Regions from separate parts of the Ensifer sp. 4252 genome, predicted to be linked through region 2. Evidence: predicted binding sites of a transcription regulator. Region 2 holds the regulator's gene; the other holds the start of a gene.
What was found. The regulator LexA, encoded in region 2, represses DNA repair genes until DNA is damaged. The targets are predictions, from matches to a motif close to TGTTCNNNNTGTGTTCNG.

Region 1 (15,952 bases), on a different contig from region 2:
CGGTGCCGGCAAAGCTATTGCACGGTAACGTCAGGCAAGACGTCGAAATTCAACCCTTCACCGCCCGGCTTCTGTGGGCCTTCGACGGTACCTGTACCCGGTTGCGCCTGCGATGGCGCGCCCAGTTGCTGCTGCTGCTGGCGTTCGCGTTCGGCCTGCGCTGCAGCTTCGGCGGCCTTGCGGGCCGCCTCGGCGCGGGCGGCGAGATCGGCCTTTACCCGTTCCGCCTCGACTGCTGCCGCCGCACGCCGCCGTTCCTCGGCGATCGCCCGCAGGCGCTCGACTTCACGCTGCTGCGCCTTTGCCTTGTAAAGCTGCACCTCGCGGCGCAGCCGCTGCTTTTCAAGCACATTGGCCTGCAGCGTCTCGACACGCCGGCGCTCGCGCTCGAAGGCCCGAAGCGACAGGAAATTCGAGAGATCGGCAACATCGAGGCTCACGCCCGGCGAAGCCAGCAACCCTGCAAACCCGAGCCGCACGCGCGGCTCAGCGCCGGCAAGCGCCTCTTCTCCGGCGCGGAAGGTCATGTCGATGCCGGCATCGATGCGTTCAGCCGCAAGGTCGAGCGACGCCTCACCCGCAAAGGCTGCGTTGCCGTCAGCCGCCGTCACATTTTGTGCGCGCAGCACGCCGCCGGCGATGCTGAAGGGAACCTTGACGACACCGACAACCGACTGACCGGAAAACACCGCCACTTCCGCCGCCTGGCGGATCGCGTCGGCCGAAATCTCCGTCTTCAGCGCATCGGCCGTTGCCATCAGCTTCGGCAGGGCCGCGCTGTTGACGCCATTGAGCGTCACGCCGTTGAAGGTTGCGGTGCCCGAGCCGCTTGCCGAATGCGCCATGGCTTCCGCGTTCGCACCCGATGCCTCGAGCGCGACCGACAGATCGAATGTACCGGTGGCGACGGGCGCGCCTGCCCGCATCCAGCCCGCCTGTGCGAGATCGCCGCCCTTGACGTCGAGCCGCGAGCGCAGGAAACCGGATCCATTGGCATTGCCGATCTGCACCCGGCCCTCGAGCTTGCCGCCGAGCCAGTCGCCCGTCGCATCGGTGAAGGCGATTTCGTCACCCTTCCACTCCATCTTGCCGGCAAAATTCCCGACGGCTCCATAGAAGCCTGGCCAGAAATTGGCCGCCTGCACGTCGAGCGCGACGTTGAGACCGGTCCAGGCGGCCTGCGCCACCGACGTCTTCGACAGCGCGCCGCTCGACATGTCCTGAACCTGCCCGAGAATGCCTTCGGCGAGCCAGGCGAGATCGAGCGTTGCAAGGCTGATCTGGCCCTCCGCCTTGCCCGGCACCTTTCGGTCGATCGTCAGCGCGCCGGCAAAGCCGTTGTTGTCGGCCTTGCCTTCGACCGTTGTAAGGGCGATCGCCTCCGGCGTCGTCGCCACGTCGGCCGAAACCGAGATCGGCAGGCCGCTGCCCGTCTGCGGCAGGGCGATGCCCTGCTGCAAGAGATAGGGTTCGAGGTCTTCCGTCTGCAGCGTCAGCTTGGCCTGGCCCTCGAGGAAATGGTCGCGCGAGAGATCGAAGCTGCCCTTGGCGGCAAGCGATGTCTTTTCGGTGGTAAAGGTCACCGTGCCATTGGCGTTGGACCCGTCGGTGCTCTGCAGCTTGACGGAGAGGATGCCGTTGGCGTCCGCATCGAAGGGCAATGGATCGAACCCGGCCTGCCCGAGCAACAGCAGCGTCTGCGGGTTTTCGAGCGTCGCTTCGAGCAGCATGCCCTTGCCGGCAAGCGCCTGGGCCATGTCGGGCGCCTGATAGCTGGCGGCGATCTTGGTGCCGTTGGCCGTACCGAAGATGCCGAAGGTCGCAGGCGCATTGCCTTCCTTATTGCCGGCGGTCAGCGTCACGTCGAAGGCGGCGTCCGTGTAGTATGGACCGGCCTTGGTCAGGCGGCGAAGGGCTGGATGATCGACGGCGTGCCGGCCGATCATTTCCAGGAACGGCGTCAGGTCGTTGGCCGCAAGCTTCATCTTGGCGGAAATGACGGGCTTTGCGAGATCACCGCTGGCGCGGCCGGAAAAGGCAAGCTGCGCACCGGCAAGCGAGCCGATCGCCACGCGCTCGGCTTGAAGCTGGCCGTTCTTCAGGGTCACGACCGCCTGAACGTCTCGCGCGTCTTCGCCGAAGGCGGAGAACTCGTCGGCGGAAAGGTCGGCGGCGATCGCATGCTGCATCAGCGTCGAGGCCGAGGCGTCGCCGGCGACCAGGCCTGCCAGCGCCTGCAGGGCTTCGAGATCGATGCGATTGCCGTTCAGCTGCAGCGAAAGGTTCGGCTGCTGCTCGGCGAAGGACTGACGCTCAAGCCGGCCCCTGAGGCTGGCATCGCCGGCCGCAACTTCCAGGTTCTCGAACTGTTGCAGGGTATCGGTCAGGTTGACGGTTGCCGAAAAGCCCGCGGTCTTCAGCTTGCGGATCGCCGGATCGACGGAGCCCGCCAGCCAGCTCGCCAGGCCCGAAGGCTGGTTGGACGCGAGCAGCAAGTCGCCGCGGAAGGAGCGCTGGCCCTTGAGGTTGAGGCGTCCCTTGGCCTCGAGCTGGGTGCGGCCGGGCAGAAGCGCCACGACATTGTCGATCACCCAGCCGGCGCCATCCGGTTGCACGTCGATGCGCACGTCACGCACCGTCGTATCGCCGATGACGATCGCCGGCAATTTCAGGCTGGCCCGTCCCGGCACCTGCGGAATGGGAATGTCGGCGGCAATCGCCAGCATCGCTTCCAGCCGCTGACGCATCGAGATCGCCGGGTCGCGGCCGGTCTTGCCGTTGTTGCCGTTGTTGCCGATGCGGCCGACGTCGATTTGCTGGCCGTCGGCGATCAGCAGGAACTTCTGGTCCTTGCCGGTGTCGAGCGTCGCCTCGCCGGTCACCACGTAAGGATCATCGGAAGGGCCAACTTCGAAGCGATATTCCGGCACGCGGATGCTCTCATTGGTCAGCTGGAAATCGCCGTTGATGCGCAGCGGCGCATGGCCGTCGACGTCCTTCGCCTCGCCCTGCGGGCGGTTTTCCGTCAGCGTGAAGCGGCCGCCGTAAACCGGCTTGAAGTCGACGATCTTGAGCGCGCCGTCGAGCTCGACGCCAAAGGGACGTTTGTCCGGCGTCACCCGCGCCTTGAGGCTGAGCGCCCCCGCCTCGTCCACCTCATTGCTGGAAAAGGCGAAACTGCCGGCTTCGCCGTCCAGAGCCGCGCGGCCCTCGACCTTCCAGGGACCGGCCAGCGACCGGGCCGAAAGATCGGCCGAAAGGTCGGTCACGCGCCGGGTGCGGCCAGTCTGCTCGTCAATGAATTCGATCTCGCCCTGGGTGATCTCGACGTTTTCGAGCACCACGGTCTTGGCCGGGATTGCCGTGCGCGTGCCGCGTGCCCAGTCGAGTGTGCCGTCGGAAAGCAGCCTGACCTTGGCCTTCGGCCGGTCGAGGCGCATGTCGAAGATCAGCGCTTCGCCGCTCAGGAACGGCGCAAGCTCCGCGCTCATCGAGAATTTTTCGACCTGGATCAACGGCTCGCGGGCATCGTTGCCGCCGACGCGCACGTCGTGGAGCGTCACGGTCGGGAATGGGATCAGGCGTGCGTCGACGCTGCCGTGCACGACGACGGGTTTGCCCATGATGCGGCTTGCCTCGCGCTCGAATTCCTTGCGGAATCCCGTCCAGTCGATGAACCACGGGGCGATCAGCGCCGCAAAGAGCGCAACGACCACAAGACCGCCGATGGCAACCAGAATTCGCGAAAGCACCGTGCCTACATTCCCATCAAGTTCTCGCAGCGCCTGTCGGCGCCGCCTGCGTCCATATGAACGCCAAAGGGACGTTTCCGTCCATCACAATTGCGCGGGCGCACCCGCCTTTGCCCCAAAGCGGTAGCGGCCGCGGCCGCTTTCCCCTCGCCCGTCATCTCGCGTCAGGCGAAGATCTTGCCGGGGTTGAAGATATTCTGCGGGTCGAGAGAACGCTTGACCTGCCGCATCAGATCCAGCGCATCGCCGAGTTCGGCTTCGAGGAACAGCATCTTGCCCTGACCGATGCCGTGTTCGCCCGTGCAGGTCCCGTCCATCGACAGCGCCCGCGCATTCAGCCGCTCGACGAAGGCCTCGGCCCGCGCCACGTCGGCGGCGTCCTTGTCGTCAAACAGCAGGCCGACGTGGAAGTTGCCGTCGCCCGCATGTCCGACGATCGGCGCCGTCAGACCGTGCGCTGCGATATCCTCATGGGTTGCCGCAACACAATCGGCCAGCCGCGAGATCGGCACGCAAACATCCGTGGAGAGAATTGCTGCCCCGGGGATCAGGCTCTTCTGGGCCCAGTAGGCGTTGTGCCGTGCCTTCCACAGCCGCGCCCGCTCTTCCGGGTTGGTCGTCCAGATGAAACCGCTAGAGCCGAATTCCGACGCTATTTCGGCAAAATGCCGCGATTGCATCTCGACGCTCTCGCTATTGCCGTGAAATTCGACAAAAAGCGTCGGCGTCTCCTCATAGGATAGGCCGGAATAGTTGTTGCACGCCCTCATCTGCAGCGCGTCCAAAAGCTCGATGCGGGCAACCGGAATGCCGGACTGGATCGTCAGGATCACCGCGTTGCAGGCGTCGGCAATCGTCGGGAACGGGCAGACGCCGCCGGAGATGACTTCGGGAATGCCCTGCAGCCGAAGCGTGATCGAGGTGATGATGCCGAGCGTGCCCTCGGCGCCGACGAAGAGCCGGGTGAGGTCATAGCCGGCAGACGACTTGCGCGCCCGATGCGCGGTGCGCACCTCGCGCCCGTCGGCCGTCACCACCGTCAGCGCCAGCACATTGTCCTTCATCGTACCGTAGCGCACCGCATTGGTGCCGGACGCCCGCGTCGAGGCCATGCCGCCGATCGAGGCGTTGGCGCCGGGATCGATCGGGAAGAACAGGCCGGTATCGCGCAGATAGGTGTTCAACTCTTCTCGGGTGATGCCGGGCTCGACCCGGCAATCCAGGTCTTCCGCGTTGACCTCGAGCACGCGATTCATCCGCATCATGTCGACGGAGATGCCGCCATTCGGCGCGTTAACGTGGCCCTCGAGCGAGGAGCCGGTGCCGAAGGGAATGAGCGGCACAGCATTTGCGGCGGCGATCGCAACGATCTCGCGCACCTCGTCTGCATTCTCAGGAAAGACGACGCCATCGGGAAGCTGCGCCGGGATATAGGTGGTGGTGTGGGCATGCTGAGCGCGGATTGCCTCGCCCGTCTGGAACCGATCGCCGAATCGGGCAGCAAGCTGTCCCTTTGCGGTATCGATCCCGGTTTCGTTTCTCGAGCCAGCTCTGATCGCCTTCAATGCCACGGAAAACGTCCCTTCTTCATGCCATTCCCACCGCCCCGATCCGACCATGGGGAAGCGCTTTCATTTCAAGGCGCTACTGTGCAAATCGGAATCACTTTGTCCAGACGTTCACGCAGGCTCTGGCAGACTATCGCGTGAAAACGCCGGTGGTGAGACCTGAGTGTCACAAAGCTTTCGTGTTGCGGCGGATAACCGGCGCGATAATCTTCTCCCGAAATCGATCCGGGGCCGCGACCTACTCAGTCGGCGTTGTGTGCTGACGACACTGGCCTGCCACGAGGTCCTGCCAAAGCGCCGGGCGACCCTTTTTCCGATGCCACTCGCGAAAGATGCGATTTTAGGGAAAACACCTGTCGTTTAGCCGCCTGTGGCGTAATATGCTGAAGGAAGGGAGGAGAAGGTCAAATGCTGGGTCTGCTCGCTTTGCTCACTGCCTCGGTATTCTTCGGCGCCGCCATCTACATCAACGTGGCCGAACACCCGGCAAGGCTCCATCTCGATAATCGCGCGGCTCTGGCGGAATGGGTTCCGGCCTACCGGCGAGGTTTCGAGATGCAAGCCTCACTTGCAATTATCTCGGGCCTGCTCGGCGCTGCCGCATGGTGGCAGAGCGGCAATGCGCTCTGGGGTCTCGGGGCAGCAATTATCATCCTGAACTGGCCCTATACGATGCTGTTCGTCATGCCGGTCAATCGACGCCTCGAGGCAACGCGCCCGGATGAAGTGAGCAAGGAAACCCACGAGCTTCTCCTTCGGTGGGGCAGGCTTCACGCCGGCAGGAGCGCGCTTGGCGCGATCGCGGCGGCGGTCTTTCTTGTTGCCGCCTGGATCGAGCTTCAGGGCTAGCTTCCATTCGGCTACGGAGCCAGCGTCGCACGGCACGTCCGGTTCCGCCCAAACGCACCCACGCGACCACCTCAAGTCGAAACGATCTGCAACGCCAAAGCGCGCTTTCAGCGTCGGCGTCTTGGTTGTCGACGCAGGCCTGACCGCCGCGCGGCCGCCTTTATTTCGTTTCGAGCGCGGCTGCCGCTTCCATTTCCTCGTGCAGCTTGCGCTCCTCATCCGCGTGCGGCTTGGTGAGCCCGGCAATGACGAGATAGGCGACGGGCGTCAGGTAGAGCGTCACGACCACGGCAAGGCCGAGACCGCCGACCAGCACCCAGCCGAGCGCAATGCGTGCCTCGGCACCGGCACCGCTTGCCATCACCAGCGGCACCGCGCCGACGATGGTGGCGATCATCGTCATCATCACCGGCCGCAGGCGAATGTTGGCGGCGTTCTCGATAGCCGTGCGCACATCCTGCCCGCGGTCACGCAGCTGGTTGGCGAATTCGACGATCAGAATGCCGTTCTTCGCCATGATGCCGACAAGCATCACCAGACCGATCTGGCTGTAGATGTTGAGCGTGTTGCCGGTCATGATCATCGCAAAGATCGCGCAGGCAAGCCCGAGCGGCACCGTCGCCATGATGATGAAGCCGCTGATGAAGCTCTCGAACTGCGCCGCCAGCACCAGGAAGATGATGACGAGGGCAAAGCCGAAGGTGATGACGAGGCCGTTGGCGTTCTCGTTGAGGGTCGCAGCCTCGGCCAGCGGCATGATGCGCGAGCCCGGCGGCAACAGCGGCTCGGCCATCTGCTCGACCATCGTCAGCGCCTCGCCGAGCGCCAGGTCGGATTTGAGCCCGGCCGACAACGATACCGCGCGAAGCTGGGATTCCCGCGAGAGCTGTGGCGCCACAGCGGTTTCCTCGACGCTGGCGATCGTCGACATCGGCACGATCTTGCCGTCGCCGGCCTTGAGGAAGATGTTCTGCAGGTCCGTCGGGTCGTTGACCGGGTTGGTCGAGGACAGAAGCTTGACCGGGTAGGATTCGCCATCGACGAAAACGTCGACGACGCTGTTGCCATCGAGCATCGCCTGCAGCGCCCAGGCGAGACCGCCGATGTCGACACCCATGTCGGACGCGCGTTCGCGGTCGATGGTGATCGAAAGCTGCGCCTGGTTGGCCTCGTAATTCAGCCGCACATTCTCGAAGCGCCCGGTGTCTTCCATCTGGCGCACGAGCTTTGCCGCGGCATCGCCGAGCTTGGTGTAGTCGTTGCCGACCAGCGCCACCTGCAGGCCGCTGCCGGCGCCGCGGATGCCAAGGCTGTTGGGCTGCATCGCAAACACCCGCACCGAGGGGATGCGTGCCGTCACCTTGTTGATCTCGGAGACGATCTGCTGCTGGCTGCGGTCGCGCTTGTCCCAGGGCGCAAGCGTCAGCACCATGAAACCGCTATTGGCCGAGCCGCCCTGGCCGGAGATCGAGAAGATGTTGTCGATCTCGCCGGATTTGACCAGCGGCTGCAGCCCGTCTTCGATCCGGCGCATCTGCGCCTGCGCATATTCGAGCGACACGCCCTGCGGCGCATTGATGCGCATCATCACCTGCGAGCGGTCTTCACTCGGTGTCAGCTCCGATTTCAGCGTCATGAAGCCGATACCGCCCATGGCGGTGAAGAAGGCGGCAACGACGAAGACGATCAGCGGTGCATTGAGGCAGCCGCGCAGGGTGACGCGGTAGAATTCGGATGCACGCGCGCCGAACCGGCGCATCGGCCCGGGCTTTGAATGGTTCTCCTGCGTCAGCATGCGCGACGCCAGCATCGGGCAGAGCGTCAGCGACACGAAGGACGAAAGCAGGATCGAGAAGGCAAGCACGAAACCGAATTCGCGGAAGAGACCGCCGGTCTGGCCGGGCAGGAACGAGAGCGGTACGAAGACGGCCGCAAGCGTCGCCGTCGTCGCCAGCACTGCGAAGAACACTTCCAGCGTGCCGTGCACGGCCGCGGCCCTCGGCCCCAGCCCTTCGGCGCGTCGCCGCACGATGTTTTCCAGAACCACGATCGCGTCGTCGACCACGAGCCCCGTCGCCAGAACGATGGCGAGCAGCGTCAGGATGTTGATCGAGAAACCGGCCATATAGATCGCCGCCACCGTACCGATCAGCGCGATCGGCATGGTGATGGTCGGGATCAGCGTCGCACGCCAGTCGAGCAGGAACATGTAGATGACGAGGGTGACGATGAAGATCGCCACGACCAGCGCGATCTCGACCTCGTGGATGGCGCCGTTGATGAAGACGGCGTCGTCGCTGGTGATCCGCAGCTGCGTGCCCTCGGGAAGGATCTGCGTCTGGATCGTCTCGACGACCTTGCGCACGCCCTCGGAAATATCGACGGTGTTGGATTGCGCCTGGCGGATGATGCCGAGGCCGATGCCCTGGCGGCCGTTGGAGCGAAGCGCCGTCGTGCCTGAATCGGGCCCGAGCGTCACCGTGCCGATGTCGCGCAGCCGCACATTGTTGACGAGGATGAGGTTTTCGAACTGCTCCGGCGTCTGCAGGTCGGCGGTCGCGCGCACCGAAATGTCCTGGCTGGCGCTGGTCAGCTTGCCGGCCGGCACGTCGTAGGAGGCGTTGGCAAGCGCCGTCCTGAGATTTGCGACCGTCACGCCGCGCCCGGCGAGCTTGGCCTGGTCGAGGTCGATGCGGAAGATCTTTTCCTGGTCGCCGTAGACGGCAACGTCGGCGACCCCTTCGACGGCTGCCAGCCGGTCGCTGATCTCGTTTTCGACCAGCAGCGTCATGTCTTCCATCGTCATGGTATCGGATGTCAGCGCCAGGCGCATGATCGGCTGGCTGTCGGCATCCGCCTTGACGATACTTGGTTCGTCGACATCCTCGGGCAACTGGTTGCGCACGCGGCCGAGCGCATCACGGATATCGTTAGCCGCCTGGCCGATATCGGTGGTGTCGGAGAACTGCAGCGTCACGCGGCTGCGGCCGAAGTTGGACGTCGAGGAAATGTCCTTGATGCCCTGAACGCGCGATACCGCACCTTCGACCACCGAGGTCACCTCGCGATCCATGGTCTCGGGCGCCGCGCCATCGAGCGTCGTCGTCACCGATATGACCGGCTGGTCGACCTGGGGCAGCTCGCGGATCTCGATGCCGTTCCAGGCGGCAAGGCCGGCAACGACGATCAGCGTGTTGACCACCAGCGCGAAGATCGGCCGGCGGATGAAAAGCGCGGTAAAGCCGGTCTTGCCGGCCTCGCGAGCGGTCTGGTGGCCCGGTTCCTTCGCGCCGCTCACTTCACGTCCTCCGCGACCTTCTGCGCGGCGTCGCGGCGCTCGCGCCCGGCAATGCGCACCTCGCCGCCGTCGCGCAGCCGCTGCACGCCTTCGGTGACGACTTCGTCGCCTTCGCTCAACGCCGCGTCGACCAGCACCTTGTCGGGGTTGCGCTGGATGATCTTGACCGGCACCCTCTCGCTCTTGTCGCCGCTGACGCGCCAGACGTAGGAGCCTTCCGAACTCCACTGGATGGCAAGCGGATCGACGGTCGGATAGGTGTCGCCGTCGAACGCCATCGTCACGGAGAAGGACATGCCAGCCCGCAGCGTGTCCTCTGGATTTTCCAGCCGCGCCCGCACGCGCAGGGTCCGGCTTGCCTGATCGAGGCGATTGTCGATGGCGTGAATGACGCCGTCGAGCTGGCTGCCCGGCTGGGCGATGGCGTGCGCGGTCACCGGCTGGCCGACGACGATCTTGTTGGCGAAACGCTCCGGCACCCAGAAGTCGACGAGGATTTCCGAACGGTCGTCGACCACGGCAATCGGCGTCGTCGTGGTGACGTAGTCGCCGACATTGACGGTGATGATGCCGACGACACCCTTCGACGGCGCGACGATATCGCGGCGCTTGAGATCGAGTTCTGCTGTCTTGAGCGCAAGTTCGGCCGCCTGCATGGCGATTTCGGCGTCGCGCACGTCCACTGCCGTTACTGCGCGCGCCGTGCTGAGGTTGCGATAGCGCTCCATTTTTTCCCGCGCACTGTCGCGCGTCAGTCGCGCCTGGTCGGCGGCAATCTTCTGGTCGTCGCTGTCGAGCTTGGCGATCACCTGGCCTTGCGCCACCTTTTCGCCGGAGCGGACGAGAATTTCGGTGAGGTTGCCGGTAGCCGTCGGCGTCACGGTGACGGAGTGGATCGCCTCGCCGTTGCCGATCGCGTTCAGCCGGTCGTTGACGACAGACGTTGCCGAGGGGCGCACCATGACGAGGATGGCGTCGTTGCCGCCCTGCCTGCCTCCGCCATTGCCTTGTCCGCCCTCACCCCCGGCGCCGCCGTCCTGCTTGGAGATCGCATCGATCAGCGGATGCGAGACACCGATCGCAGCCAGCGTTTCGCCTGCCCCGGGTACGAACCGCACCCAGACGCCGGCGCCCACCAAAAGCACAACGGCGCTTACCGCCAGCTGTTTCCAAACCCGCATTCATGTCTCCAAATATGCAAAACACGCTCCTGCGCGGCACGCGCCGGCGGAACGTTCCGATTTGCCCTGAGTATCGTTGTTCGCACCTTTGTGGGCAACGGCGGAATGCCATCATTACGCAATTGTAATAAAAGCGTATTTGTTGGCGGCATGATGACATCAGCGCCATCGTGCGCCGGCAGTCACGATCGCCGCGCCATTCCATGAAAACGCACGGGATAAACACCGTTTACAGCGATCCTCCCTGCGGTATCCTGCAACCGCTGGCAGCCATTGCCGCCCGGTTTCGACCGGTTCTCGAGAGGGGAGCAAAGACATGTGCGATGCGTGCGTCATGGAATCCGTAAAGCAGAAGATGCTGTCCCGCCGCAGCTTCTTCAAGGCAGCAGCCGTCGGAACGGCCGGGATCGCGGCGGCAAGCGCGGGCATCGCTCCGCCGGCGCTCGCCCAGGGTCACTCCAGTGTCACCGACCTCACCCACGAGCTCTACGAGGAGTTCCCGACCTTTTTCGGCCAACAGCAGTTCTTCCGCGAGGCGAAGTTCACCTATGCCAAGGACAAGTTCAACCTGTTCGAGCTCAGGGTGAACGAGCACACCGGCACCCATGTCGATGCGCCGCTGCATTTCTCCGCCGATGGGCTGTCGGTCGCCGAACTGCCGGTCGAAAAGCTCGTCGTACCGCTCTGCGTCGTCGATATCCGCCAGAAGGCATCCACTGACCCCGATGCGCAGGTGACGCCTGACGACATCAAGGCCTGGGTCGCTGCAAATGGCGAGGTCCCGGAAAATGCCTGCGTCGCCATGCTCTCGGGCTGGGGTGCGCATCTCGGCACCGAAAAATTCCGCAACGCCGATGGCGGCGGCAAGCTGCACTTCCCCGGCTTCCACGTCGAGGCGGCAAAATATCTGCTGGAAGAGACCAAGGCGGCCGGCATTGCCGTCGACACGCTCTCGCTCGACCACGGCGCCTCGGCCGATTTCGCCACCCACTACGCCTGGCTGCCGGAAGGTCGCTGGGGGCTGGAGGCGGCCGCCAACCTCGACAAGGTGCCGGCCAAGGGCGCGACCCTCGTGCTTGGCGCGCCGAAGCACCGCGGCGGCACCGGCGGCCCTGCCCGCGTGTTTGCGTTGGTCTGATCCCTTGGCCCCGAACATCCGGCGGCGCCCCTGCCGCCGGCGATGCTTACTCAGGAGACGTCATGAGCACCATTACCCCACCGGCCGATCCGGAATCCGATCCACGCGTAAAAGCCGTGTTCGACGACATCCGCACCACGCGCAAATCGGACTTCATCAACAATATGTGGCTGTGGCTCGCCTTCGATCCGGACCTGCTGGAACAGACCTGGCGCGACGTCAAGGCGGTGATGGCAACGCCCTCCGCGCTCGATCCGCTGGTCAAGGAAATGCTCTATATCGCCGTGTCCGTCAGCAACGGCTGCGGCTACTGCGCCCATTCCCACACGGCTGCCGCCCTGGCCAAAGGCATGACCAATGCCGAGCATGCCGATCTCTTGCGGGTGATCTCGCTTGCCGCCAGAACCAACCAGCTCGCGACCGCTTTGCAGGTGCCGGTGGACGCCACCTTCGACAGGACGGCCTGACGACGGTCGCGCGGAGGATAAGCGGCTTCGAAATCGCCTGTCTTTCCACAGGCTTGGTGCGGGTGGCGCAGAAAACGGAATAAAAGAAGAACATCCTTTCTGGCCTTTCGCCTCCGAATCACTACATTGAGCCGCATGATGAGTGGTTTCGACGACATTCCCTTCTTCGACGAAGAGCCGGCCCCGCGCAAACAGCCGCCGGCAACGGGCGGCATCGCCGCGCGCGCCATGGCGGCGCGCGACCGCCAGCAGCGCCCGGACTATCTCTCCGGCCTCAATCCGGAGCAGGCCGAAGCGGTGGAATCGCTCGATGGCCCGGTGCTTGTTCTGGCCGGCGCCGGCACCGGCAAGACCCGGGTGCTCACCACCCGCATCGCCCATATTCTTTCCACCGGCCGCGCCTTCCCCTCGCAGATCCTTGCGGTGACCTTCACCAACAAGGCGGCGCGCGAGATGAAGGAGCGCGTCGGCGTGCTCGTCGGTCACGCGGTCGAAGGCATGCCCTGGCTCGGCACCTTCCACTCGATCGGCGTCAAGCTTTTGCGCCGCCACGCCGAACTCGTCGGCCTGCGCTCCGACTTCACCATTCTCGACACCGACGACGTCGTCAGGTTGATCAAGCAGATCATCCAGGCCGAAGGTCTCGACGACAAGCGCTGGCCGGCCAAACAATTCGCCGGCATGATCGACGGCTGGAAGAACAAGGGCCTCGACCCGGCGCAGATCCCCGAGGGCGATGCCCGCGCCTTTGCCAATGGCAAGGGCCGCGAACTCTACGCCGCCTACCAGAACCGGCTGCGCACGTTGAACGCCTGCGATTTCGGCGATCTCCTGCTGCACCCGATCCGCATGTTCCGTACCAATCCGGATGTGCTGAAGGAGTACCACGACAAGTTCCGCTACATCCTCGTCGACGAGTATCAGGACACCAACACGGCGCAGTACATGTGGCTGCGTCTCTTGGCGCAACGCGCCAAGGGCGTGCCGCAGAATGTCTGCTGCGTCGGCGACGATGATCAGTCGATCTACGGCTGGCGCGGCGCGGAAGTGGACAACATCCTGCGCTTCGAGAAGGATTTCCCCGGCGCCAAGGTTATCAAGCTCGAGCGCAACTACCGCTCGACCGAGCATATTCTCGGCGCCGCCGCGCACCTGATCGCCCACAACGAGGGGCGGCTGGGCAAGACGCTGTTTACCGAACGCACCGACCCGGATGACGAAAAGGTCCAGGTGCACGCCGCCTGGGATTCCGAAGAGGAAGCGCGCGCCGTCGGCGAGGAAATCGAGCAACTGCAGCGCAAGAGCCACAAGCTCAACGACATGGCTATCCTGGTGCGCGCCTCGTTCCAGATGCGCGAGTTCGAAGACCGCTTCGTCACGCTGGGCTTGAACTACCGCGTCATCGGCGGCCCGCGCTTTTACGAGCGCCTCGAGATCCGCGACGCCATGGCCTATTTCCGGCTCGTCTGCCAGCCGGCCGACGACCTTGCCTTCGAGCGTATCGTCAACACGCCGAAGCGCGGCCTTGGCGACACCACCATTCGCACCCTGCACGACTATGCCCGCGCCCGCGACGTGCCGATGCTTGCCGCTGCAACAGATATCATCGAGACCGACGAGCTGAAGGCGAAGGCCCGCAAGGGGCTGTTCGATGTCGTCGCCGATTTCCGCCGCTGGCAGAGCCTGCTCGAAACCACGCCGCACACCGAACTTGCCGAGCAGATCCTCGACGAGAGCGGCTACACGGCGATGTGGCAGAACGACAAATCGGCCGAAGCGCCGGGCCGGCTCGAAAACCTCAAGGAACTCATCCGCTCAATGGAAGCCTTCGAGAGCCTGCGCGGCTTCCTCGAACACGTCTCGCTGGTGATGGACGCCGAGCAGAACGAAAACCTCGATGCCGTCTCGATCATGACGCTGCATTCGGCCAAGGGGCTGGAGTTCGACACCGTCTTCCTGCCCGGCTGGGAGGAAGGCCTGTTTCCGCACCAGCGCGCCCTCGACGAAGGCGGCCGCTCCGGCCTCGAGGAAGAACGGCGCCTCGCTTATGTCGGCATCACCCGGGCAAAGCACCGCTGCCACATCTGGTTCGTCTCCAACCGCCGCATCCACGGGCTGTGGCAGTCGACCCTGCCCTCGCGCTTCCTCGACGAGTTGCCGAACACCCATGTGGAGGTCGCCGAGACCGAGCAGTCCTACGGCGGTTACGGCCGCGGCGGCTACGGTCAGTCGCGCTTCGACAAGGCCGACCCCTTCCAGAACAACTACTCCACCCCCGGCTGGAAACGCGCCCAGCAGCACCGCTCGGATGCAACGCGCGACAACTGGGGCTCGCGCTCCGGCCACGCGGTCGAGCGCATCGGCTACGGCGAAAGCGGCCCACGCAGCCGCACCATCGACGGCGAACTGGTGGCGAAATCCACCAGCACCGAGCCGTCACGCTTCACGGTCGGCGACCGCGTCTTCCACATGAAGTTCGGCAACGGCAACATCTCAGGCATCGAAGGCAACAAGCTGACCATCGACTTCGACAAGGCCGGCCAGAAGCGTGTGCTGGACGGATTCGTCGAGAAGGTGTGAGCGGAAAATCCCCTCAACGGCTATCAGACGCCTAAAGGTGCTCGACGCGAAGGCGACCTCCCCAGCGGTCGTTGAGATATTCGCAGACGAGGGTCCGATGGCAGCGGTGCGGCTTGTCCTCGGCGCAGAGCAGGCAGGCGCCCTGCAGCGCCTCCGGCTTCACCTGCTGCTCGACCTTGCGCTCTGCCATGAGGTCGAGAAAGTCCCGCGAAAAGGTCTTCCAGTCGCCCTTGTCGGTCTTGTAGGCCTTCATGATCGCCTCGGTCGGCGCGAAAAGCGGCTGGTGCACATAGTCGATGCCGCCGATCCTCTTCAGGAAGAAGGCTAGATCATTGGCCTTGGCGAAACCGGCAAGCTGCGAGGTATTGTGCAATCGCACATCCACAATCGTCTTGACGCCGGCCTTCTGGAGGCGATCGAAGAAATCTTCGGCCGACGATTTTGTGAAGCCGATCGTCGAAACCTGCACGTTGTCCATGGCGCACCCCAGTTGCCCATTGTCACACAGCCCCAGCCAAGCTGAAACCTAGACCATCTTGCGGTAGACGATAAAGCCCGGGCGTTCCGCCATCTTCTCGTAAAGCGCGATCGCCGTCGCGTTGGTCTCGTGCGTCTGCCAATAGACGCGCGCCGAGCCAGCCTTGCGTGCCGCCGCGTAGACGCCTTCGATCAGCGCCGCGCCGACACCCTTGCCGCGCGCACCCTCGCTGGTGAACAGATCCTGAAGATAGCAGTTCGGTCCGATGGACGTCGTGCTGCGGTGAAAGAGGTAGTGGGTGAGCCCGACCAGCCGTCCCTCGTTTTCGGCCACCAGCGCATGCATAGGCTCATAGGCATCGAAGAATCGCGACCAGGTCATGGCGGTGATATCAGCATCGAGCGCCGTTGCACCCGAGCGACCATAAAAGGCGTTGTAACCATCCCAGAGCGGCAGCCATTCGCCGTAATCGCTACGGGCAAGCGGGCGGATGCGAAGCGCGTCGGTCATATCTCTGTCCTGCTGAATCAATGCGAATGTAGCGTGGAAAGGATGGCGTGATGCCTTTCCATGCCTGCGCAACGCATGCGCAGACCTTACCGGTGGAGATGCCACGCTCCTGGCGGTTGCGTGCAGACCCG
Region 2 (15,952 bases):
GCCGGCGTCCTGCCAGCCGCGCCCATCACTTGGCCGGAATAAACTTGAGCGTTCCCGCGAGCCTTGGGCCGGTTGATCCCTTCGTGTCCATCGGGTGGTTGATGCCGTCGTTCACAGGGAGCTCTTCGAAATCGAATGGGCTTATGCCCTGGAGACACGCGGCGTTGACGCCGTAGAAATCCGGGTTCGCGCGCGGCTTGTGAAATGTGTAGATGCCGCACTTCGAGCAGAAATAATGCTCTGCTGCCTTCGTGTTGAACTGATATTTGGTAAGAGCCTCGCCTCCGGAGAGAACCGTGACCCCGTCCTTGGCGGCAGAGACGGCAACCGCGCCCTTCAACTGGCAATAGGAGCAAGTGCAGCGGCGGGCGGTGCGGAGGCCGTTCTTCAGTTTCACATTGAAGCGAACCGTTCCACAGTGGCAGGCTCCATCTAGGTCCTGAACGTCGAGATTCATCGAATCATCCATCTGATTTTGAAGCGCAATTGACGGGCTTTAGTATGGGGTGGGCTGTTTGTGCTCAAGCGCATTCTTGGGCTGGCTCATTCCAGAGGGCCGCCTTCTCGTTGAGGCCGTTGGCTGTATCAGACTTTCGCTCTTTTCCGCCAGGAGTGCCGTCCGTGACAAGCTTGATGCTGCGTGAAACGGCGCAAAACATAGCCCGTGGTAGGGCCATCAGGCCGATTGGGCTCAGGGGCAGGGTACGAAGCGTCCCGTCGAACATCGGGCACATACCCAAACCAAGTGACTAATGCATGCGCCAGCACGCTGTCGCGCGAGCGTTACGCCAGCGGATCGTGCGGAGAAAAAGTCTACGGCCGTTCGCATCCATCCGCGCGAGGAGCGAACATAGGGACGTCGAACGTCCAGCAGCATTCGCCCCCAGCCGCAAATTCGCGGCTGATAAACCGCCTGTTGAGAGTATTCCAGATCGCGCTCAATTCTCCTGAACGGAAACGCCGTCCTGGCCAATCTTGATCTCGACACCGGCCGGTTTTGTTTCCTCGCGGTAGGCATAGGCGCCGAGACCAATGACGGCCACGGCGAGCACGGCAATGATCAGATAAAGCCCATTACGGTTCATTCAGCAGTTCCTCTCATGGGTATGAAATGGGTAACTAGGTCCGTACCCAAGAAAGACAACGGTGCGACCGCAGGTTGACGGGGTTGGAGGCGAGCGCTGATCCGAAGGCGGTTGAAATACGGGCCATCGGTGGCGTACAGCGGCCGTGTGCTCGTTGCGAGCGTCAATGACGATGTGAGCGCGTTGCCTGTAAATGGGGCGGGCGAGGGCGTGCTTTAGCCCCTCGTGCGGTGAAGGCAACAAGTCCGCCAGCGCCTGCGCAGGGCCGACTGGCGAAAGTGGTTCTCCATCGATAGCGGTCCGATTGTTGCAAGTGAAACGGTGGGCGTGCCGGGACACGCTGCGGCACGCAGGTGGCGGCAAGAAGCGGCGGGTCAATGCGGCGCGTCCAACACGCGCAACGAGGCTATCCACATTGCCGCCAACCACTGTTTTCAAAGCGCAATTCGGCCGGGCTACCCTTGCCGGCCAGTTTCTGAACGTTCGCAGTCGCCAACGACATGGCCTTGCGAGGACGCGCCCCGAAATGGTGATCCGGTCGCTATTGTCAGTGCTGAAAATATTGTCTCTAGACGGTACTGGGAATGAATATCCCGACAGCGCGACCCGTATAGGTAGTATCAAACAAAGCCGACAATGGAGGAAAAGACATAAAATGAAATGTAAGATCGCCCTGACTGCTCTTGCCATTCTTGCCGCAACGACGGCCACCGCCAGCGCTGAGGATCTCGTCTTTCAGCTGAAGAACAAGACGAACGTCGTTTTGACGAACTTCTACACGTCGCCGGTCGGTGTTGATCAGTGGGAGGACGACGTCTTCGGGCGGCAGGTGCTCAATCCGGGCGAAAGCATGGAAATTACCATCGCCGACGGACGCGATGTCTGCAAATACGACATGCGCTTTGAATTCGAAGAAGGTTCCGGTCTCGACACGACTGAAGACACGCAGGATCTCTGCGAGTTGGGCGAGTACTCGATACACGAGTAAAATCTGTCGAGCCTGGAAAACGCTCGATCTGACGATCTCCGTCTCGCTACCTTGTGGTGGCGAGACGTTGAAGCAAGAAGACGGCTGACCGGCACGATGGCGGCTAGAGTGAGACGGGCCTAGAGCGCTTCATCTTTAAACAGAAGCATTCTGCCGGAAGGAATTTCGGCCAGGACCAAGGCGGCTGGCGAAGAGCGCAGCAGAGGCTGCGGTCAAGACGGCCGCCGCCGGTAATGGCCGAAATTCATCCGGCCCTTCGGGTTGACTGAAAACGGCCGCCCACTGTGTCGGATGGCTTGCCCGATGGATCCGCATCGCTCTGCGCCATCCTTCGTGTGGAACGGCCGTTTTGAGCCAACAGAATCGCTTCCGTTTAAAGATAAAGCGCTCTAGTGGTAGCGGCGGATCAAGCCGACGAGCTTGCCCTGTATCTTGACGCGATCGGGGCCGAAGATACGCGTCTCATAGGCCGGATTGGCCGCCTCGAGGGCAATCGACGCGCCCTTGCGCCGGAAGCGCTTCAAGGTCGCTTCCTCGTCATCGACAAGGGCCACGATGATATCGCCGGGATTGGCTGTGGTGGCATTGCGGATGATCACCGTGTCGCCATCGAAGATGCCGGCTTCGATCATCGAATCACCCTTCACTTCAAGGGCGTAGTGCTCGCCGCTGCCGATCATATCGAGCGGCACGGTAATGTCGTGGGTGTTGTTCTGTATCGCCGAGATCGGCACACCGGCGGCAATGCGCCCCATAACCGGGACCGACACGGAGCTGTTGTCGGCAACCGGCGTCGTTTTCGCAGCGGCGGGGGCAGGGGCGGGAGGTTTGCCAAGGCTTCCCTCGATGACACTTGGGGAAAACCCGCGACGGGGCTGGGCGCTTGCCGCATAGGCTTCCGGCAGCTTGATGACTTCGAGCGCCCGGGCGCGGTTGGGAAGACGGCGAATGAAGCCGCGTTCCTCGAGTGCTGTAATCAGCCGGTGAATACCCGACTTCGATGCCAGGTCGAGTGCGTCCTTCATCTCATCGAAGGACGGCGGTACACCGGACTCCTTCATTCGTTCATGGATGAAAAGAAGCAATTCCTGTTGCTTGCGGGTCAGCATGGCAAGTCGCTCCAGAGGCGTGAAACAAATCAAGAACAGACACTATCTGTTCCATATGTGTTCCGCAAGTGCCTAAAATTCCGTGAATGTTGGTTCAATCGAGTGCATAGCGGCGATCTCGTCGCTGTACGTGCCGCACGAGGCTGTTATGCCTCCTTCCGTTTATGGAATGAGGGTCTAATGACGAAGCTGATTCGAATTTTTCTGACGATCGTTGTCGCCGCGACCGCGGTGCTTGGATTCCGCTGGTATCAATATGTGGACAATAAACAAAGCCCGTTCGATGAGGTCGGAATCGCGTTGAATGCGGCGATGCCCGGGCCGCTCAATCAATGGGGTTGTGACCGGCTGAAGCTTACGTTTGGCAACGGGCTGCCGCCGCATGGTTGCGCCGCTGGCGATGGAACCCAGTGGAAATAGCCTGCCGTCACGGGATCGGCAGAAGTCGATCGGCGATCAGGTGAAGGACGCGTGAATCAGGCCGGCCGTGTGGCGGAGCAGGCGTCCTCGAACTCCTTGACGGTTTCCGCCGAGTTGTCCTCGGGCAGTACCGCGTCGGCCGCGTCGGTCGCGACCGGCGTGTCGCCTTGGTAGACGAAGGACTGGATATAGTAGGCGATCGCCCCTTTCCAAACGTTCCGTCCGTCGATCTGTTGACAGGGTACAGCCATTTCGAAATCGGCTTGCAGGTCGTCGACCGTGGCAGCGCTGAGGGCGATGTTCGGCGATGCGATAATCGAGGCGATAAGCAAGGCTGCAAGCACGGTGAACGTCCACTAGATCAGAGGTGGCGGCGATAGTTTGGTTAACGATGTGAACCGTGCTTTCGTTCCGAAGTCCAGCAAGCATGCCGGGCACTGTGGCGTGTTCAACAGTTCTTTGCGAGAGGCGAAGACTGCTGCTCAAGCTGTGGCAGGGAAGGCACAAAGATTTGCATGAACAGGGCGTTCTCGATCTTCCGACGTCTACTACATGCAGCGTGTCGACGGCCGATCAGGCTTGGCAGCAGAAATGGAAACGCTTGGCGAGCGCCGCCGCCCGCAACGATCTTTGCAAATCCGGAGGCAGGCGACGTTCAAGCGTGCTGGCATCTATTCTTGGTCAGGGGGCCAGTCGCCAGGGTGTGCGGAGACGTGCGCACCTCGTCCGACTGGCCGAGGACAAAACTCTCCCGACTATTTGGTTCGAGAGGTTAAAGGCGGCTGTCCTACTTCTTGTCTTTCTTGCCGAGGGAGAAGCTGCTGCCTGCAAGCTTTACCTGTGAGCCTTCTGTCGTTACGGCGGCTTTGACGGTCTTGTCCTTTTTGGGTTTTCTAACCTCGCGGTTACTTCGCACTTGACCTTTTGCCATGATCGTCTCCTTGAAAAGGTGTGCCGGGGAACCCTCATGGGCGCCGAATGACCGGCGGATTAGCCTGCATTGATACCGCCGGAAGTCAATGACGGTGCGTGGGGAGCATTGGCCTGGGCGGGCGGTTTGGGCCCGCATGAAGCCGATTTTCTGCCCGTGGTGATTATAACACCGATACGGCTATTTGCCGCGCCCTTGAGATGCTGTCGAAGGCCCAATCACGGCGGCGACTTCCGTGATCCTGTTGGCCGGAAACCCGCCTCGTTCGGCGTGTTCGCGAACGACGTCGGCGCTCGGCGCTTCGTGAACGCAATAGAGCTTGTCGCCGGCGACATAGCTCGTGATCCATGTGTATGGCACGCCGAGATCGGCGACGACAGCATTGGATTTCGCCGACAGTGCGCAGAGGTCGTCATGACTGAGCTTGTCAGCTCCTGGTACCTCGCGTTCGATGATGAAAGTGGGCATCGCTCAGTTCCTTGACTGTTGGATGACCATTATATCAAGCCTCCCTAATGAAAAGGGAGTCAATGCTTGCGATTGCATGCAAGGCGATTTGCATGCAACATCGCGTCAGGCAGCCGGAGACCTTGCCTCGTTTCGGCTAGCAGATCAGAAGGCGTGCTTTCGCAGCCTTGAAGCCGGCGAAAGCAAATGTCTGCAAGGCCCTGCGCGGGCCGCAATTCACATCCGCACGCATTATGATTTGCAGATCAATCGCGTGCGTAGATGCCCGTTCGAAGCCGGGTGCTACAGGGGAAAATCATGCAGCAGGTCAAAAGCGCAACGGCGCCCATGGCGCGTCATATTTACTACGCGCCGCTGTCATGAAACTCAGTAGCTGAGACGGAAGCCGCCGGGACTTGCCGCAGACGGATCGGGTTCCGGCGACGGGCCCTGCCACTGCGCATAGGTCGTGTTGCTGCCGCCGGTGCTTGCGCATCCGGAAAGCGTGAGAAGCGCGAGAAAAGCGGCTGTCGTCAGATATTTAAGAGGCATGGTTTTCTCCAGTTCTGGGAGATTGCCCAGGCCTCGATGGGCCGGAATCAGACTTTCCCTTAAATCATCCGGCATGGCAAGCGGGCCGAGCTACGGCCGTGCAGGCGCGCGCGCCAATGTTATGGCTATATAAGGGAGCGCTCGCAAAACTTGTATGCGTTCGCCGCCAAAGCATTCACTTGGCGACCTAGCTCAACAATGGGTGGTGAAAAATGAGACAGGCAATGGCGGAGGAGGTGGGATTCGAACCCACGGTACGCTTTCACGCACGCCGGTTTTCAAGACCGGTGCCTTAAACCGCTCGGCCACTCCTCCGGGCAGGGCGTTATTGCGCGAAGCCTTGCCGCTTTGCAAGATTTAACATGCTTGGGCTGCAAGATTTTCTTCGCGCATCCGCTGTTTATCTCGCCGGGGTAACCATTCGTAAACCATAACTGGAGATTTCGAGCCATCGGCCGCTCGTCGGTTCGCAATTTTGCCTTGTTGCTGTCATGATTAATCGACTGTTCCGTTTCGGGACGCCGAGATTTCCGCTGGGGGCAAGAGTGGAAGGTTTCGAGTACGGCTTATTCGAATGATGTTGTGGGACAGATGACATCCAGTAAAAATGCGGCATATCTGATCAAGGGACTGCGCCTTGCGGCGGTTCCCGTGCTTTGCGCAACGCTCGCGGCTTGCGGATCGACGTCCAGTATCAAGAAGAGCAAGCCGAGAAGCAAAGAATACTTTGCCGAGTCGGTTTACGGCGTGAAGGCGAGCCCCCGTGTCGCCAGCGGCAAGAATATCCCGAAAGGCGGCGGCCGCTTTCAGGTCGGCAAGGCCTATCAGGTCAAGGGCAAGTGGTACCAACCCAAGGAAGATTTCGGCTATAACAAGACCGGTGTCGCGTCCTGGTACGGCTCGGCCTTTCATGGCCGTCTGACGGCCAATGGCGAAGTCTACGACAAGCTTCATCTGTCCGCCGCGCATCCGACCTTTCCGCTGCCAAGCTATGCGCGTGTCACCAACACCGAAAACGGCACGTCCGTCATCGTGCGAGTGAATGATCGCGGTCCCTATGAATATGGCCGCATCATCGACGTGTCGTCGAAAACAGCCGATCTGCTCGATATCAAGCAGAAGGGCAGTGCCAAGGTTCGGGTGCAATATGTCGGCCGCGCACCCCTCGAAGGCAACGACATGCCCTATCTCATGGCCTCCTATGTGACGAAGGGCGATCGCAGCCCGGGCGTCATGCCGGAAGGCCAGATCGCGACCGGCGTGATGGTCGCCTCGAATGAGCCGATGCGCAACCAGTTGGGAACGCTGACCATTCCGTCGAAATCGTCGCTTGATACCAGCGGTTCGGTGACGGCGCTTGCGGCACCCGTTCCGCAGTTTGCGGCGCCGCAGTCGCTGAACGAGTTCGTCATGCTGCCGGACATCGGGCCGATACCGCGCGAGCGGCCGGAGTATATTCCGATGCCTGACGGCAACATGGCCTATGCGGCCGCCTATGTGGAAGTACGGGTAAGCGATGCAGAATCGCCATTTGAAGCGATCATGGTCGAGACCAATCCGCTTACGCCTGAATCCATCGTTGCCCATGCGAAACGCCAAGGCAGAACCGGTTCGATCAGGTAGCCCGGGACGTTGTACCATTCTGACGACGCTGCTATGCCCAATGGGAAACCGGAGTTTCCCATGCGCTTGAAGATGCTTTCGGTCGCGTTCGGCCTTTCGGTGTTGTTTGCGGGGGCTGCCGCTGCGCAGACGCCGCCGGTGGCGTTCGACACCAAGGCGAAGCAGATCCTGCTGGTGGATGCCGAAACTGGCACCGTCCTGTTTTCCCGCGCCGAGAACGAACCCGTCCCGCCCGCCTCGCTTGCCAAGCTGATGACGATGGAAGTCGTGGGCGAGGCGATCGCCAAGGGCGAGCTTTCGGCCGAGACTGTCTTCGATGTTTCCGAACACGCCTGGCGCACGGGCGGCGCACCATCCGGCACCTCGACGATGTTTGCGGCGCTGAAGTCACGCATCCGTGTGGCCGATCTGCTCCAGGGGATGGCCGTTCAGCTTGCCAATGACGCCTGCATCATCCTCGGCGAGGGGATGGCCGGCAGCGAAACCGCCTTTGCCGAAAAGATGACGGCGCGGGCCCGCGCACTCGGCATGCCCATTGCCACATTCCGCAATGCCACCGGCCTGCCTGATCCGCAGAACTGGATCACCATGAGCGAACTGGTGACGCTGACCCGTCACCTGCATGAGGCGCATCCAGATCTTTACAGGCTTTACGCCCAGCCTGAGTTTGAATGGAACAAGATCCTCCAACGCAACAAGAACCCGTTGATCGCGGCCAAGGTCGGGGTCGATGGTCTCGCCACCGGCTTTGCCGAGGGCTACGGATTCTCTCTGGCCGCTTCGATGCAGCGCGGAGGCCGTCGCGTCTATCTCGCGATGGGCGGACTGGAGACCGATAAGGAACGGATCGAGGAAAGCCGCAAGGTGCTCGATTGGGCGATGACGGCGTTCGAAAAGCGGCGGATCTTTGCCGATGGCGAGGCGATCGGCGAGGCGAGCATCTACGGTGGTGCAACCTCGCATGTGGCGCTCGTAGCCGGTGGGCCAGTCGATGTGCTGTTGCCGGTCAACAACCCGGAACGCCTGACGGCCCGTGTCGTTTACAGATGGCCGCTGCGGGCTCCAGTGGAGGCTGGCGCCGAAGTCGGCGTGGTCCGGCTCTGGAACGGCGAGCGGTTGCTGCGCGAGGTTCCGGTCAAGACGGCGGGGGCGGTGGGCCAAGGCACGCTGGCAAGCCGCGCGCTCGACGCTCTTCAGGAACTGCTCTTCTTCTGGCTGTAACAAAACCGGTCCCGGCGGTTTCATCGGATGGACCAATCGGCTAAACAGGGCCAAATCGCATGCCGATATAGGAAAGCACTGTGCCGCTGGCAAAAGGTCTGTTTGTAACATTCGAGGGCGGGGAAGGGGCCGGCAAGTCGACCCAGTTGCGCTTGCTCGCCGATTCTCTGCGTGCGCTCGGCCACGAGGTGTTGACGACGCGCGAGCCGGGCGGGTCGGTCGGGGCCGAGGCGGTGCGCCATGTGCTGCTTTCGGGAGCGGCCGAAGCCTTCGGCGTCCGAATGGAAGCCATTCTGTTTGCGGCGGCGCGCAGTGACCATGTCGAAGAGGTCATCCGGCCGGCGCTGGCCAAGGGAACGATCGTGCTTTGCGACCGGTTCATGGACTCGTCGCGCGTATACCAGGGCATCACAGGCAATCTGGAGCCGCCCTTCGTCGAGACGCTGGAGCGGGTTGCCATCAATGGCGTCGTCCCGAACCGGACGGTGATTTTCGACCTGCCGGCGAATATCGGTCTTGAGCGCGCCCAACGCCGCGCCGGCGACGACAGCCCGGATCGTTTCGAGAAGGAAGAGCTGGAGACGCATGAAAAGCGGCGCGAGGCCTTCCTCGATATTGCAAGGGCGGATCCGGACAGGTGCCGGGTTATCGATGCGACGCAATCTGCCGAGGCGATAGCCGCAGAGGTGCTTGGCCTGCTAGAGAGCTTGCTTGCGAACGGCGAAGTATCCGGGCCTTCGAATGCGGGGTCCGCACTATGACGACGGAAGCGCCAGGTGTGCTTGAAGGGGCGATCGCGCCGGTCCAGAATGATCGGCTGTTTGGCCATGAGCAGGCGGAAGCGTTTCTGGCGCAGAGCTACCGGTCGGGCAAAGGGCACCACGCCATTCTCATCGAAGGGCCGGAGGGCATCGGTAAGGCGACGCTTGCGTTTCGCTTCGCCAGCCACATCCTCAATCACCCGGACCCGGTGACTGCACCCGAAAGGCTCGGGGATCCCGACCCGGCATCGATCGTCGGCCGGCAACTGGCCTCCGGCGCATCGCACAATCTTCTGCATCTGACGCGGCCGGTCGACGAAAAGACGGGCAGGGTCAAGGGTGCGATCACCGTCGACGAGGTGCGGCGAGCCGGCAAGTTCTTCTCGCAGACATCCGGTACCGGCAACTGGCGCATCGTCATCATCGACCCGGCCGACGATCTCAACCGGAACGCCGCTAACGCCATCCTGAAAATTCTCGAGGAGCCGCCGCGCCGGTCGCTGTTCCTGGTGCTGACGCACGCGCCGGGTAAGCTGTTGCCGACCATCCGCTCGCGCTGCCTGCCGCTGCGGCTGAAGCCGTTGGAGCCCCCGGCGCTGCGCCAGGCGCTCGGGCATCTTGGTTTCGATCTCGAGAGCGAAAATGCTGCGCGCGTCCTAGCCGCTGCCAATGGCAGCGTGGCGGAGGCGCTGAAGCTCATCAATTACGGTGGTCTGGAAATCGCCGCGACCTTCGAGGCGATCCTCGTGGGGCAGGGCCCGGCGATCCGCAAGGACATGCACAAGCTTGCCGACGTTCTTTCGGCCAAGGACAGCGAAACGGTCTTCGATTTCTTCACCTCACTGCTGACAGGCCGGCTGATGCGCGAAGCTCGCGATGCGGCCGTTTCCGGCGATATCATGCGTGCCGAGCGTTTCGCCCGACTTTCAGCCGCGACTGGAGAACGCCTCACGGTCAGCGACGCCTATAATCTCGACCGCAAGCAAACCATTCTTTCGCTGCTGGACGACATCAAGGCGGCGCTATAGCTGGACTTGAAACTTCCATTTGCGTTTGATCGCTGCGACAAGGTCCAGGTCGTTTTGGTGGGCGAAAAGCAGCACGTGGCCAAGCAGATCGGCGGCCTCGTCCGCCATGTCGGTCTGCAAATCGTCCAGTGATTTTCCGTGCCGCCTGCCGCGCCCCGTGGCCTTGTTCCAGGTCTGGGTCAGTTCGCCGATTTCCTCCTGCATCTTGAGCATGACCAATCCGCATCCCGCTCGATGCCGTTGTCTTCTGCGTAGCGGGCCGATGCCGCTTCGAATTGACGTTCAAGCTGGCGCAACATGACGATTCCTTTGTGTTTGTTTCTGTTTTGTTCTATTGTTTCGTTCTCTCGGGCACAAGCGGGCACAGCGTTCAGCCAATGCTTTCTGTGCGGGCTTTTCTCCCATCTCCCGGTTCCTTCTGCGCGGCGTATGCGCTAAGAGCGTCGGTAGCTTCATCCGAGATAGATTGAATCCGCCTATGAGAGACACGTCCCCCTTTTACATCACCACCGCGATTTCCTACCCGAACGGCAAGCCACACATCGGCCACGCCTATGAGTTGATCGCAACGGATGCAATGGCGCGCTACCAGCGCCTGGACGGACGCGACGTATTCTTCCTGACAGGCACGGACGAACACGGCCAGAAGATGCAGCAGACGGCACGCCGCGAAGGCGTGACGCCGCAGGAACTCGCCGACCGGAACTCCTCGGAATTCCAGAAGATGGCGGTGCTGCTGAACGCATCGAATGACGACTTCATCCGCACCACCGAGAAGCGCCATCATCAGGCGTCGCAGGACATCTGGATCCGCATGGGCGAAGCGGGCGACCTCTACAAGGATTCCTATGCCGGTTGGTACTCAGTGCGCGACGAAGCCTACTACCAGGAAAACGAGACCGAGTTGCGCGCTGACGGTGTGCGTTACGGTCCGCAGGGCACGCCGGTCGAATGGGTCGAGGAGCAGAGCTACTTCTTCAAGCTGTCGGAGTACCAGGACAAGCTGCTGCAGCACTACGAAGAGAACCCTGACTTCATCGGTCCGGCCGAGCGCCGCAATGAGGTGATCTCCTTCGTGAAGTCTGGCCTCAAGGACCTGTCTGTTTCACGCACCACCTTCGATTGGGGCATCAAGGTGCCGAACGATCCTGGCCACGTTATGTATGTCTGGGTCGACGCGCTCACCAACTATCTCACCGCGACCGGCTACCTCGACAATCCGCAGGGACCGCGCGCGAAATTCTGGCCGGCGAACATTCACATCATCGGTAAGGACATCATCCGCTTCCACGCGGTCTATTGGCCCGCCTTCCTGATGTCGGCCGGCCTGCCGCTGCCGAAGCGCGTTTTCGCCCACGGCTTCCTGCTCAACAAGGGCGAGAAGATGTCGAAGTCGCTCGGCAACGTCGTCGATCCGTTCAACCTCGTCGAGCATTTCGGTCTCGACCAGATCCGCTACTTCTTCCTGCGCGAGGTTTCCTTCGGCCAGGACGGAAGCTACAGCGAGGAAGGGATTGCAACCCGCATCAACTCCGACCTTGCCAATGGCATCGGCAACCTGGCGAGCCGTTCGCTGTCGATGATCGTCAAGAATTGCGACGGCCAGATCCCTGTCTGCGGTGCGTTGACCGACGAAGACAAGGCGATGCTGGCGGCTGCCGACGCGCTGCTTGAGATCACCCGCGACGAGATGGGCAAGCAAATGATCCACCGCGCGCTTGCGGCGATCATCGCGGTCGTTTCTGAGACCGATCGGTATTTTGCCGGCCAGGAGCCTTGGGCCCTGAAAAAGACCGATCCGGCGCGTATGGCAACCGTGCTCTACGTCACCGCAGAGGTCGTTCGCCAGATCGCCATCCTGTTGCAGCCCTTCATGCCGGAATCGTCAGGAAAACTGCTCGACCTCGTTGCAGCGCCCGCCGACAAGCGCGACTTTGCGGCACTCGGCGAGGCGGGCCGGCTCGTTTCCGGAACGCCGCTTGAAGCGCCGAAGCCGGTCTTCCCGCGTTACGTCGCGCCGGAAGCGCAATAAGGCACGATCAGCATGCTTATCGATACGCATTGCCATTTGGATTTTCCCGACTTCGAGGCTGAGCGCGACGCTATCATCGAGCGTGCGCGCGCAGCCGGCGTCGGCCAGATGATCACGATCTCGACCCGCGTGAAGCGGTTCGACGCGATTCTTGCGATCGCCGAAGCCTATCCGAACGTCTTCTGTTCCGTCGGCACCCATCCGCACAATGCGGACGAAGAGCTCGATATCACAGTAGACGATCTCATCCGGCTCTCGGCGCACCCGAAGGTGGTGGCGATCGGCGAGGCGGGTCTCGACTACTTTTACGACAACGCGCCGCGCGAAGCGCAGGTCGAAGGTCTGCGCCGGCATATCGCGGCGGCGCGCGGAACCGGCTTGCCGCTCGTCATCCACAGCCGCTCGGCCGACGACGACATGGCGGCGATCCTGACCGAGGAGATGGGGAAGGGCGCCTTCCCTTTCCTACTGCATTGCTTTTCGTCGGGGCCGGAGCTGGCGCGCATCGGCGTCGAACTCGGCGGCTACGTCTCTTTCTCCGGCATTCTGACCTTTCCGAAATCGGAGGAACTGCGCGAGATCGCCAAGACGGTTCCGCATGATCGGATGATCGTCGAGACCGACGCACCGTATCTTGCGCCCAAGCCGTTCCGCGGCAAGCGCAACGAACCTGCCTATGTGGCGCACACGGCCGACGTTCTGGCCGATACGATCGGGGTGACGAAGGACGAGATTGCGACGCTCACGACGCAAAATGCTTTCCGCATCTTCTCCAAGATGCCGAGACTCTGACGTGGCATTCAGGCGCGCTTTCACCATTCTCGGCTGCGGTTCGTCTCCTGGCGTGCCGCGCATTACCGGTGACTGGGGCGCCTGTGACCCGAAAAATCCAAAGAACCGCCGCATGCGCGCCGCCTTGCTGGTGGAGCAGATCGCGCCGGACGGCGGCAAGACGACCGTGGTCATCGATACCGGCCCGGACTTTCGCGCGCAGATGGTGGCGGCAAATGTCCGCCACATCGACGCCGTGCTCTACACGCATGCCCATGCGGACCATCTGCATGGCATCGATGACTTGCGCGGCTATGTCATCGAAAACAAGAAACGCATACCGATCTGGGCCGATTCCTTCACGATGGGACGGATTCGCGAAGGGTTTCATTACTGCCTGGAATCGCCGCCCGGAAGCGGCTATCCGCCCATCGTCGACGCACATATCATCGCCGAGGATCTTTCATCGGTGATCATAACAGGGGCAGGTGGTCCGATCACCTTCCAGCCCTTGATGCAGTTTCACGGCAATATCCATTCGCTCGGATTCCGCGTCGGCGATTTCGCCTATTGCAGCGATGTCAGCGACTTTCCGCCGGAAACGATCGGCAGACTTGATGGTCTCGATCTTCTGGTACTCGATACGCTGCAGTACAAGTTTCACCCGAGCCATCTGTCGCTGGTCCAATCTCTCGGCTGGATCGAACGGCTTCGCCCGAAGAGAGCGGTGCTGACGCATATGCATGTGCCGCTCGATTACGACACCGTCCAGGGCGAAACGCCCGACCATGTCGAGCCTGCATACGACCTTATGCGACTCGAGTTCGAGGTCGATGTTCCCGTGCTCGGCGACGCCTGAATTTCACACTGTTCGAAATATCTAATATTCGGACCTATTTCGTGAAATAGGGGGCCAGGTTCTTGCGGATACGCTCCAGAACGGTGCCACCTGAAAGGTTCGGAACGAACGTCCGCCCGGTGATCTTCTCATAGGCTTCGATGTAGACGGCGGACGTCTGTTCGACGAGGTCTCTCGGGATTTCCGGGACCGTGTCCTTATAGGGATCGCAGCGCGCGGTGACCCAGGCGCGCACGAAATCCTTGTCGAAGCTCTTCGGCCGTTCGCCGTTTTCGAAGCTCTGCTGATAGCTGTCGGCGATCCAGTACCGGCTGCTGTCGGGCGTGTGGATTTCGTCGGCAAGGATGATGGTTCCATCCTTGTCGGTGCCGAACTCGTACTTTGTATCCACGAGGATAAGGCCGCGTTCGGCAGCGCGCGCCTGGCCGCGGGCAAACAGCGCCAGCGCATAGCTCCAAACGGTATCGAGCTGCTCTCTCGTCAGGAGGCCTTGCTCGAGAATTTCGTCGGCCGAAAGCGGCTCGTCGTGGCCGCCGTCGAAAGCCTTGCTGGTCGGCGTGATGATCGCTTGGGGAAGCTTCTGATTGTCGCGCAGACCGTCAGGCAAACGGATGCCGTACATGTCGCGCTCGCCGTTGCGATACTTCGTTAGGATCGACGTGCTGGTGGTGCCGGCGAGATAGCCGCGCACGACGATCTCGACTGGCAGGATATCGAGGCGTTTGCCGATGACGACATTCGGGTCGGGATAGCTGATCACATGGTTCGGGCAGATGTCTGCGGTTTCCTCGAACCAGTAGCGCGCCGTCTGCGTCAGCACATGACCCTTGTGCGGAATGGACGTCAGGATGATGTCGAAGGCGCTCAGCCGGTCGGTCGCGATGATAATGCGTTCGCCGCCGGGCAGATCATAGTTTTCACGTACTTTGCCATTGTAGCGGTTTGGCAGTTCCGGAATGAAAGCATCTGAAAGAACGCGCAAATCGCTCATCGCATCGGGCCTTGCAAAAGGAGGTTTCGTAGCGAACGAATAAGCAGCCGCGAACGGCTGGGTCAAGCCAAGAGCAGGCGGAATGTGCCCGGAAATCGGCATTCGGGCATATCCTGCAGTTCCATAATCTATCTTATCTGATCTTTTCATGTAGCCGGGTGGGTTCAAGGATGAAGTGCGACTTGCGATAGATACCAACGGGTTGTCACCTGCAAGGAACGCGACATGAAGCGCACCTACTCCCAGATCGATATGGATGAACGCCGCAAGATTGCCCAGGCGATCGGCTGGCATGAGCGTTGACGTCATTGCCGAGAAACTACACCGACATCGCTCGACCATTTTCCGCGAACTCCGACGCAATGCGTTTGTGGATGAGAAGATGCCGGACCTCAACGGCTACTACTGCGTGACGGCCAATGACATGGATCGAGAACGGCGCGCCAAGCTGCGCAAGCTTGCCCGGTTCTCGTATGCCGCCTGTCCTGGTTGGGACAAGAGACATCTCGGCCCTACGCTTCTTCGAGAGTGGATCGCAGGGTTGCGGTAAGAGCGGACAGCCTGCCCGCTTGCCTCAACGTATTTCGACGGTTGGTCGGTTAGGGCATTAAAAAGATGGATGAATATCACGCTCGCATGTGCATTGCGTTCGCACGCAATGCACCGTCGGGCATCGCTCGCCCCGTCAATCCTTCCAGTCGAACAGCTTGTACCAGACATCGTTCCACTCCCTCATAGCGAGTGACGACTTGTCATACCGTCGTTGCGCCTGCAGAAGTGCAAGTGAGGTCGCGTCCAAGTTTGCTTCGGTCGCCTCGGCGCGTGCCTGTCTGGCTTCGTCAAAAGCGATCCTTGCGGCTTCGTGACTGTCCGCCAACATTTGCGCGCCGCTCTTGCCTTCCACATCGGCGATGTAGTGCAGCATCTTGCCGTCAAGCTTGGTGTCGTAGCCGATGACGAATTCACCCTCTCCGAATTGCTTGCGGTTCTCGCGAATGGTCGCCGTTAACGCGTGGGCGATCGCGGTTTCAAGCGGCATCATCGGATCGCGCTCCCGTTCGGCGTCGATCTTGGCGGCAAGCGCCTCTCTGTTTTTCTCGACCAGGCCTTTCAGCGTGTCCTTGACGTCGGGAT

Region 1: a site for LexA is predicted at 12,329-12,346, ahead of ABIE33_RS12080 (ATP-dependent helicase). Genes of this name have one in related genera too.

The regions. Positions count from the first base shown of each region.
Region 1 is NZ_JBNDIU010000004.1:217,203-233,154, reverse strand. It holds gene ABIE33_RS12115 (AsmA-like C-terminal region-containing protein) at 15-3,752, opposite strand; gene ABIE33_RS12110 (FAD-binding oxidoreductase) at 3,917-5,323, opposite strand; gene ABIE33_RS12105 (DUF1772 domain-containing protein) at 5,729-6,169, shown strand; gene ABIE33_RS12100 (efflux RND transporter permease subunit) at 6,330-9,467, opposite strand; gene ABIE33_RS12095 (efflux RND transporter periplasmic adaptor subunit) at 9,464-10,648, opposite strand; gene ABIE33_RS12090 (cyclase family protein) at 10,965-11,786, shown strand; gene ABIE33_RS12085 (carboxymuconolactone decarboxylase family protein) at 11,849-12,253, shown strand; gene ABIE33_RS12080 (ATP-dependent helicase) at 12,389-14,833, shown strand; gene ABIE33_RS12075 (DUF488 family protein) at 14,865-15,311, opposite strand; gene ABIE33_RS12070 (N-acetyltransferase family protein) at 15,360-15,821, opposite strand.
Region 2 is NZ_JBNDIU010000018.1:48,918-64,869, reverse strand. It holds gene ABIE33_RS26295 (GFA family protein) at 26-457, opposite strand; gene ABIE33_RS26290 (hypothetical protein) at 939-1,085, opposite strand; gene ABIE33_RS26285 (hypothetical protein) at 1,741-2,073, shown strand; gene lexA (transcriptional repressor LexA) at 2,463-3,182, opposite strand; gene ABIE33_RS26275 (hypothetical protein) at 3,363-3,602, shown strand; gene ABIE33_RS26270 (hypothetical protein) at 3,659-3,946, opposite strand; gene ABIE33_RS26265 (hypothetical protein) at 4,390-4,533, opposite strand; gene ABIE33_RS26260 (DUF4242 domain-containing protein) at 4,714-5,001, opposite strand; gene ABIE33_RS26255 (hypothetical protein) at 5,368-5,532, opposite strand; tRNA gene ABIE33_RS26250 (tRNA-Ser) at 5,758-5,847, opposite strand; gene ABIE33_RS26245 (septal ring lytic transglycosylase RlpA family protein) at 6,124-7,155, shown strand; gene ABIE33_RS26240 (D-alanyl-D-alanine carboxypeptidase family protein) at 7,216-8,376, shown strand; gene tmk (dTMP kinase) at 8,457-9,137, shown strand; gene ABIE33_RS26230 (DNA polymerase III subunit delta') at 9,134-10,165, shown strand; partial or broken gene ABIE33_RS26225 (pyrophosphatase) at 10,160-10,464, opposite strand; gene metG (methionine--tRNA ligase) at 10,644-12,197, shown strand; gene ABIE33_RS26215 (TatD family hydrolase) at 12,210-12,989, shown strand; gene ABIE33_RS26210 (MBL fold metallo-hydrolase) at 12,991-13,827, shown strand; gene ABIE33_RS26205 (phosphoribosylaminoimidazolesuccinocarboxamide synthase) at 13,862-14,809, opposite strand; partial or broken gene ABIE33_RS26200 (helix-turn-helix domain-containing protein) at 15,044-15,290, shown strand; gene ABIE33_RS26195 (hypothetical protein) at 15,504-15,952, opposite strand, start outside.